2 regions of the Kitasatospora sp. NPDC048296 genome follow, and region 1 is predicted to be linked to the other one. Evidence: riboswitches for the same ligand, from Rfam matches in the RefSeq annotation. Region 1 holds a riboswitch; the other holds the start of a gene.
What was found. A riboswitch is a leader RNA that binds a small molecule or an ion and turns the genes downstream of it on or off. The one in region 1 is predicted to bind cyclic di-AMP.
Positions count from the first base shown of each region.

Region 1 (3,797 bases):
CGGCGGCGGGTCGGTCGCCGGCCGGGTGCGCAAGGGGCTGAAGGTCCGTCACAGCCGCAAGCTCGAACTGCTCGACACCCAGCACCGCCAGCGCCTCGCGCTGGAGGAGGCCAACCGCCCGCCCGAGCCGGTCTGCGGCTGCACCCACCACCTGGCCAAGCACGACAAGCAGGGCCGCTGCCACGAGGTGGTCGAGACGCCCACCGCCTGGGACGCCGACCGCCGGCCGGTGCGCTACGAGCCGGGTCAGTGCAACTGCCAGCAGTACGTGGGCCCGGAGCCGCTGGGCACGGTGTTCGCCCCGGAGCTGGTGGACCCGCGCTGATCGGCTCACGCTGGTGGACCCGTGCTGAACGGGGAGCGGGGGGCGCCCCCCCCCCGGGGGGGGGCGGGGGGGTGGGGGGGGCCGCGGCGCGCGCGCCGCGGGGGGGGGGGGGGGGGGGGGGGCCGGGTGCGGGGGGGCACGTGGTCCGCCCGGGCGGGGGGGGCCCGGGGGGGTGGGCCCCACGGGGGGGGCCCGGGGGTGACGGGGGGGCGGCCGCCCCCCCCCGGGGGGCGGCGGCCGCTCGTTCGCGTCAGCCGAGCGCGAGCGCGCTCAGGCGGTCGGAGGCGCCGTTGAACAGGTCCTGGTCGCCGGGGAAGGTGCCGGAGTCGGCGAACTGCCAGAAGGTCTGGTAGCTCCAGCCGTTCGGCAGGGTGCCGACGGTCGAGGAGTAACGGGCGATCCACAGCGGGTTGGTGGCGCCGAAGCCGCCGTAGTTGCCGGTGCAGCTCGACCACCAGTTGGTCGTGGTGGCGGCTCGAGGCCCGGCTTCCCCGCCTCGCTCTTGTTCAGCGAGCAGGACGATGTGGCGGCCGTCATGCTTGCCAACACCGCGGCCGGCCTCGACCAGGTGGCCCGCGACCTGATCGGGATCACCGCCGAGCCCGAGCTGCGGGTCCCCGAGCCCTGGCGGCCCTTCGCCGATACCGACCCGGAGCTGCTACCGCTGACCGGCCCCTGGTGCTGGGGCGCCGGCGCGGTCGCGCCGCACCTGCGAGCCGGCCGTGTGCTGGAGCTCACAGCGCTGGGCGGCGCGCCCCGCACCTCACGGTTCCAGCCCGAGCCGGACGGGACCTGGACCGGGCTGGACGGCTACTGCGCGGGCGAGCCGTTGCGCGTGGTGCACCGGGCCGACGGCACGGTCGACCACCTGGACCAGGCCGACTTCCTCTGCACCCGCACCCCGTACGACCGGCAGCCGAGGTGTCGGGCGGCGTCGATACGCAGGGCTGGCAGGCGGGCTGACTGTCGCTCAGGTCGGCGTGCCCCAGGACGGGCGCGCCGGGCCCGAACCCGCGACCCGCACGGCGCACCATCGGGCGGTGGCCGCCGAACTGGGCCCGGCGGCCCGCACTGACGCGCACCCATAGGGGCGTTATCGAATCGTTATCAAGCACTATTGTGGATCATTCGGGCAATCCGGCCGGGCCGTGACCCAGCTCACGAGGGCTTGTGCTATTGGCTCCGTGCCGTTTACGGTCCTTCTCGTTCGTCTCCGTACGAAACGAACCCCGCTCTCCGGAACGCCGAATCCTGCCGCCGGATCGGGCGGGCACGTGCATCCATGAAGCACCGCGGCAGGGGCGGGGGACCCACAGGTAAGTCGCCTCATCCGGACTGGTTCCGGCGGGGCTAGGGGTGAAGCCGCGTCTCCGCGCGGCCGGGCAACTCCAGCCCGAACCCGACAGCTCACCTCGTAGGCGTGTGAGAGGAATCGCACTTCATGCTGCCCGTCAACGCTCGCCCCAGCCTGTTCGCCGTCGGTTCCGTCAAGCGCATCGTCGCGGCCGCCGTGGTCGTCGGCGTCGGCGCCGGCATCCCGGTGGTCGCCGCCACCGCCGCGAACGCCGCCCCCGTCAAGCCCGCCCCGGCGCACTCGGCCCCGGCCGCCGCCCCGCAGGCGCCCGCTGTCTACACCGTCCGGAGCGGTGACTCCCTCACCAAGATCGCTACCACGCACAACGTGCAGGGCGGCTGGCAGAAGCTCTACGACCTCAACAAGTCCGTGCTGACCAAAGGCCCGGGCAAGATCTACCCGGGCCAGCACCTGACCCTGGGCGGGGCCGCCCCGGCTCCGGCCAAGCCGGCCGCCAGCAGCCCGCTGGCCGCCACCCCGGCCGCCCCGGTCGCCAACACCCCGGCCGCGCTGCAGGCGCTCGCCGCCTCGATCGTCCCGGCGAACCAGCTGGCCTCGTTCGACCAGATCATCAGCCACGAGAGCGGCTGGAACATCCACGCCACCAACCCGAGCTCGGGTGCCTACGGCCTGCCGCAGGCGCTGCCCGGCAACAAGATGGCCTCGGCCGGTTCCGACTGGCAGAACAACCCCGCCACCCAGCTCAAGTGGGCCCTGCAGTACATGAACACCGTCTACGGCAGCCCGAACGCCGCCTGGGCGTTCTGGCAGGTGCACAGCGCGTACTGATCGGACCTCTCCCGATCGGTACGGCCTGATCGGACCTGATCGGCCTATTCGAACCGATGGGTCCGGGCGAGTACCGCCCGTCGGCCGGATGTCCGGCGGCTGACGGGCCGCCAAGCGGCCACCTGACCGGCCCGGTTCACGTAGCGATGCGTGAGCCGGGCCGTCGGCGTACCCCGGGGTCCGGACGGGACCGCAGCGCAGTCAGTCCGCCGCGCCGTAGCGCACCAGGTACTCGGCGGACACGGCGACGTCCTCGTCCCCCAGTCCGTGAAGCGCTCGGTGAACGACTGCCGTCGCGCCTCGTACACCTCGCGCAGCAGGGTCCGGCCGGCCCCAGGCCCGGGGCCTGGGTGACGGCGAGCGAGGCGAGGGGGGCGGTGCCGGAGCGGCCCTCGTGGGCGGCGACGGTGGAGCCGGCGAAGTCGCGGTCGGGGTGGAAGGCCGTACGGCCCTCGGGGGCAGGGGCAAGAGGGGCGGGATCGGCCGCGTACGCGGGCGCGGCGACGCCGGCGACCAGGGCGGTCGCGGCGGCGAGCGCGGCCACTAGGGGCAGCCGGCGGCGGGCGGCGGATCTGGTGGTACCGGTGGGGCGGACGGAGCGGGAAGAGCGGGGCATGGACACTCCTCTGGTTCCGGTGCGACGGCCCGCGGCGCTGTGGCCCAACGGGACCGGTACGGCCGGTGGTCGGTCCGGCCGGGGAGCAGGGTGGCCATGTACCCGCCAGTGGCGCCAGGTGTCCGGTGCCACTCCCTGAACCCGCGTCACACGGCGCTGGGCGCCATCGCCCGGCGCGGGTGCCCCGCCCTCGGGGTGCGGGTGCCCGAACCGCGCGGTACGGGTGCTGTGGCACCATGCCCGGACGTCGACTTTTCCGAGGAGAGGAACCGCCATGTCCGAGATCGCCACCGGGCCCGCCGGGGAGCCCGTCTTCCGCGTCGCGACCGTCGCCGACGTCCCGGCGCTGGTCGAGCTGGTCGAGTCCGCCTACCGCGGTGAGGTCAGCAAGGCCGGCTGGACCACCGAGGCGGACCTGCTGGACGGGCAGCGCACCGACCCCGCCAGTGTCACCGAGGCCGTCGAGGACTCGGAGGGCGTCGTGCTGCTGGTCGAGCGCGACGGCGAGCTGGTCGCCTGCTGCCAGCTGGAGCGGCGTGCGGACCGCGCCTACTTCGGCATGTTCTCGGTGCGCCCCACCCTGCAGGGCGGCGGGATCGGCCGGGTGGTGCTGGCCGAGGCGGAGCGGGTGGCCCGGGAGGAGTGGGGTGTGGCGCTGTTGGAGATGAAGGTGGTCGAGCAGCGCGCGGAGCTGATCGCCTGGTACGAGCGGC
Region 1 is NZ_JBICZB010000024.1:28,785-32,581, forward strand. Features, by position in the region: gene ACGF12_RS16595 (hypothetical protein) at 1-325, shown strand, start outside; partial or broken gene ACGF12_RS16600 (GH25 family lysozyme) at 576-794, opposite strand; gene ACGF12_RS16605 (hypothetical protein) at 861-1,400, shown strand; cyclic di-AMP (ydaO/yuaA leader) riboswitch at 1,604-1,759, shown strand; gene ACGF12_RS16610 (LysM peptidoglycan-binding domain-containing protein) at 1,767-2,468, shown strand; gene ACGF12_RS16615 (GNAT family N-acetyltransferase) at 3,359-3,797, shown strand, end outside.

Region 2 (3,797 bases), on a different contig from region 1:
AGGCGTACGGGGCTTCGGGGCGGATCCGGCGGTGCGGCCCGCAGGTCCGACCGGGCCGCCGGGTTCACGGCGGTCATGGCGGCGGGTTGCGCGCTCGCGGTGCTGACCGCCGGACCGTCCTGGGCCCTGTGGCCCGGTCCCCGGCCCGATCCCCGGTCCGCGCCCCGGACGGACCTACGGGCCGCGCCGCTGAGCCCGGCCACCGTGCCGTCCGACTCCGACCTGGAGGTGGTCCGGCTCGACCCGGAGGCCGCCCCGCCCGGCGGCACCACCACGATCCACGCCTTCGTCGCGAACCGCGGCCCGGACCCCACGGCCTCGCCGTTCACCGTGATCGTCACCCTGCCGGACGGCGTGACACCGGAAGGCCCGTACTTCCCCGCGAACTGCGAGGAGCTGGGGGGCGGCCAGCGGGTGCGATGCGTCTTCGAGCCCGGGCTGAAGGAGCGGCGCAGCGCGACCGCGCTCGTCCCGGTGCGGCTCTCCCCCGGCCTGCCGACGGGCACGCTGACCGGCGGGTCGGTCGCGGTGCACAGTCCGGACGACCGGGACGAACGCAACAACCGGCAGCCGTTCGACCTCACAGTGGTCGAGACGGCTGCCGGTTCCTGAGAGCGGCTAGTTCCGGGGGTACGTGCGCCACGTACGCCGCGCACGGCGTGCGATTAACTGCAGATGCGATCAGCGGTAGACGCGCACGTAGTCGGCGGAGAAGGTGATCGGCGTGTTGCCCTGCGGCGCGGGGTGGTACTTGCCCGCGCACACCGAGAGGTTGAGGATCAGGTACGCCGACCAGTTGGCGCCGACGCCCTTGCCGTCCGAGAACACCTTGACGCCGTTGACGTACCAGTCGACCGAGTTGGCGCCGTAGTAGGTGCCGATGGTCACCCACTGGTCCTTCGCGATGGCGTTCGCGTCGGTGTAGTAGTCGGAGTTGCCGGGGTTGACGTGGTTGGTCAGCTCCAGCAGGTTCGGGTTGTCGGGGTGGTACTCGAAGGAATCGACCTCCCCGTTTCCGTTCTTCCACGTCCACAGGGCCGGCCAGGCACCGGTGCCGGAAGGCAGCTTGACCCGGGTCTCGGCATAGTCACCGGTCTTGACCTGGAAGCCCTCGGCGGAGCCCTCGGTGGTCAGGAAGCCGGTGTTCCAGGACTGCTGGCCGTTCTCCAGCGTGGGCCCGCCGGGGGTGGCGGTGAAGGTGGCGACTCCGTTCGCGACGGTGACGTCGTTCTTGTTCAGCCAGTCGAGCTTGTTGTCGTCCGGGTTGTGGTTGCCGTACTTGTACGAGGTGCTCTTGTCGCCGACCCAGCGCTGACCCCAGTTGATCGGGCCGTTGAACTCGTCGGACCAGGTCAGCGACTTGCCGGCGATCGGGGAGGACGGCGCCGGGGTGCTCGGGCTCGCGGTGGCGCTCAGGGTACCGGTCGGCGACGGCGCGGTGGTCGGGGAGGAGGTGGTCGTCGGGGACGGGGTGGTCGTCGGCGACGGGGTGGTCGTCGGGGACGGGGTGGTCGTCGGCGACGGAGTGGCGGTCGGGGCCGGCTTCGCACTGAGGGTGGCGGTCGGGGCCGGCTTCGCACTGAGGGTGGCCGTCGGGGCCGGCTTCGCACTGAGGGTGGCCGTCGGGGCCGGGGCCGGCGTCGACGTACCGGCGGCGGAGACCACCAGCTGCTGCGAGGGCAGGTTGTGCCAGGTGTTGCCGAAGTCCTGCCAGAAGCCGAACTGGGTGTACGTCCCGGCGGACAGGGTGCGCGCGCCGCTGGTGAAGTTGACCCCGCTCGGGCAGATCTGCAGGTTGGTGGCGTTGCCGGGGAAGTCGAGGTTGGTGCCGCGGGCGTCGCGCACACCGACGCCGACGGTCTTGGCGACGAAGCAGGAGGAGGAGTGCAGGCCGAGCGAGGCGGTGGTGGCCTTGCCCGCGACCATGGTGGCGGGGGTGAGCCGGTCCTGGGTGACGGTCGGGCCGGTGGCAGCCTGAGCACCGGAGACGGACGGCAGTCCGAGCAGGCCGGCACCGCTGACGGCGAGCGCCCCGGTGGCGGCGAGGGCCGCGTTGCGGCCGCGGTGGGACGGACGGGCGTGGCGCGGCGCGCGGCGGCGGCGGGCAGGCTGGTGCATGGGAGTCCTCTGCGACGCCTGCGAGGTGAGCTGTCGGATTCGGGCTGCAGTTGCCCGGCCGCCTGTGGAGCGGCTTCACCCCTAGCCGCGGCCCGCGCGCGAGAACGCACGGGCCGGGCGCTGACCTTGGTTCCCCCGCTCCCGTCCGCTGTGGTGCTCGGTTACCCGCCGGCGGGTGGACAGGACTCGGCGTCCCGGCGGCGGGGTCCGCAAGGGCGGACGACCGTTGCAGGCTAGGCAGGCCGTCCCTGAACGGACAACTCCGTCGGGCCGGTTGTCGCACAGCTCACAGTGGTGTCGATCAACGACGGTGTGTGGTGGCCGAGTTGATCAAAAGCGCCGGTCAGACACGGCGATCGAGCACGGCGATCGAGCGCGCCGAACAAGCACGGCGATCAGCCGGAGCAGAGCTCGCCGCTGCCGAAACGGGTGCGGCGGGCGACGCCCACGTGCCGGTCACACACCGCGACGGGTGGCGCGGTGGCGGACAGTGCCGTGGCGCGGGGCCGCCCAAGTCGGCCGGGTCGGATAAATTGGAGCCCTGACGTTTTCCGCCGTGCACAAGTACCCGAGCCCGATCCGCACGACCCGTACAACCTGCACCGCCTGTACGACCTGCACGCCCCGCACGGTCCGCCCCACACTCTCGAAAAGAGGTCCCGCCCCGCCATGACCGCGTCCCTGCCCGCCTTCGCCGGCCGTACCTACGTCTTCCGGGCCGACAACGGCGCGGCCTTCCGCAACACCTACTCGGCCGACGGCAAGCGGCTGCGCTGGGAGGGCCTCGGCGAGTCGGCGGGCCAGTGGGAGGACGTGCTGCTGCACGTCGCCGAGGTCGCGCCTGAGATCTACTTCGTCAGCTGGACGGAGCAGAGCGGGATCACCGTCAGCCACGTCATGGACCTCAACAAGCTGACCGTGCGGGCCTTCTGGACCTTCGAGGGCGAGGGCGGCCGGGTCGGGCAGCTGCACGCCGGGACGCTGGAGCGGGTGGCCTGAGCCAGGCTGAGCGTGAACTGAACCCCCGGAGCCGGCAGCTCCGGGGGTTCAATTTCAGGCTCAGGTTCTCGGTCCGTCCGGCGTCAGACGGCCTGGTTCGGCACCTTGAGGTGGTCGGACAGCCACTCCAGCGAGGACGGCAGCAACGCGCTCCAGGTCTCGAAGTTGTGACCGCCGTTCTCCAGCATGCTGTAGGAGACCTTCATTGGGCTGTGCGCCGCGTCGATGAAGGCCTCGGTGTCCTGCCGGTAGTTCCCGTCGCCCTTCTTGGTACCGGCCAGCAGCACGGAGACCTTCGGCTGGGGCATGTTCTTCAGCCGCCACATCAGGTTGGCCTCGTCGCGGCGCTGCTTGCTGCCGCCGAAGAGGTCGCCGGTGGTCGGGTCGTCGGCGGCGTCGTAGTAGGCCGACAGGGCGACGGCGGTCGGGAAGATATCCGGGTGGCGCATGGCCAGCTTGAGCGCGCAGTAGCCACCGGTCGAGTTGCCCATGAAGGCCCACGCCTGCGGGTCGGCCGAGACCCGGAAGCTCGCCTGGATCGCCGAGGGGACGTCCTTGCTGAAGTAGGTGTCGGACTGGGCACCGTTCGGGATGTCCTCGCACTCGGTGTCCTGCGGCAGGGCGGGCGAGGGGCGCATCAGGACCATGACCGTCGGCTGCATCCGGCCCTCCTGCAGCAG
Region 2 is NZ_JBICZB010000002.1:202,290-206,086, reverse strand. Features, by position in the region: gene ACGF12_RS02665 (hypothetical protein) at 1-612, shown strand, start outside; gene ACGF12_RS02660 (hypothetical protein) at 682-2,118, opposite strand; cyclic di-AMP (ydaO/yuaA leader) riboswitch at 2,121-2,284, opposite strand; gene ACGF12_RS02655 (MoaF N-terminal domain-containing protein) at 2,788-3,117, shown strand; gene ACGF12_RS02650 (alpha/beta hydrolase) at 3,201-3,797, opposite strand, start outside.
Region 2: another riboswitch for cyclic di-AMP. It lies ahead of ACGF12_RS02660 (hypothetical protein); the one in region 1 lies ahead of ACGF12_RS16610 (LysM peptidoglycan-binding domain-containing protein).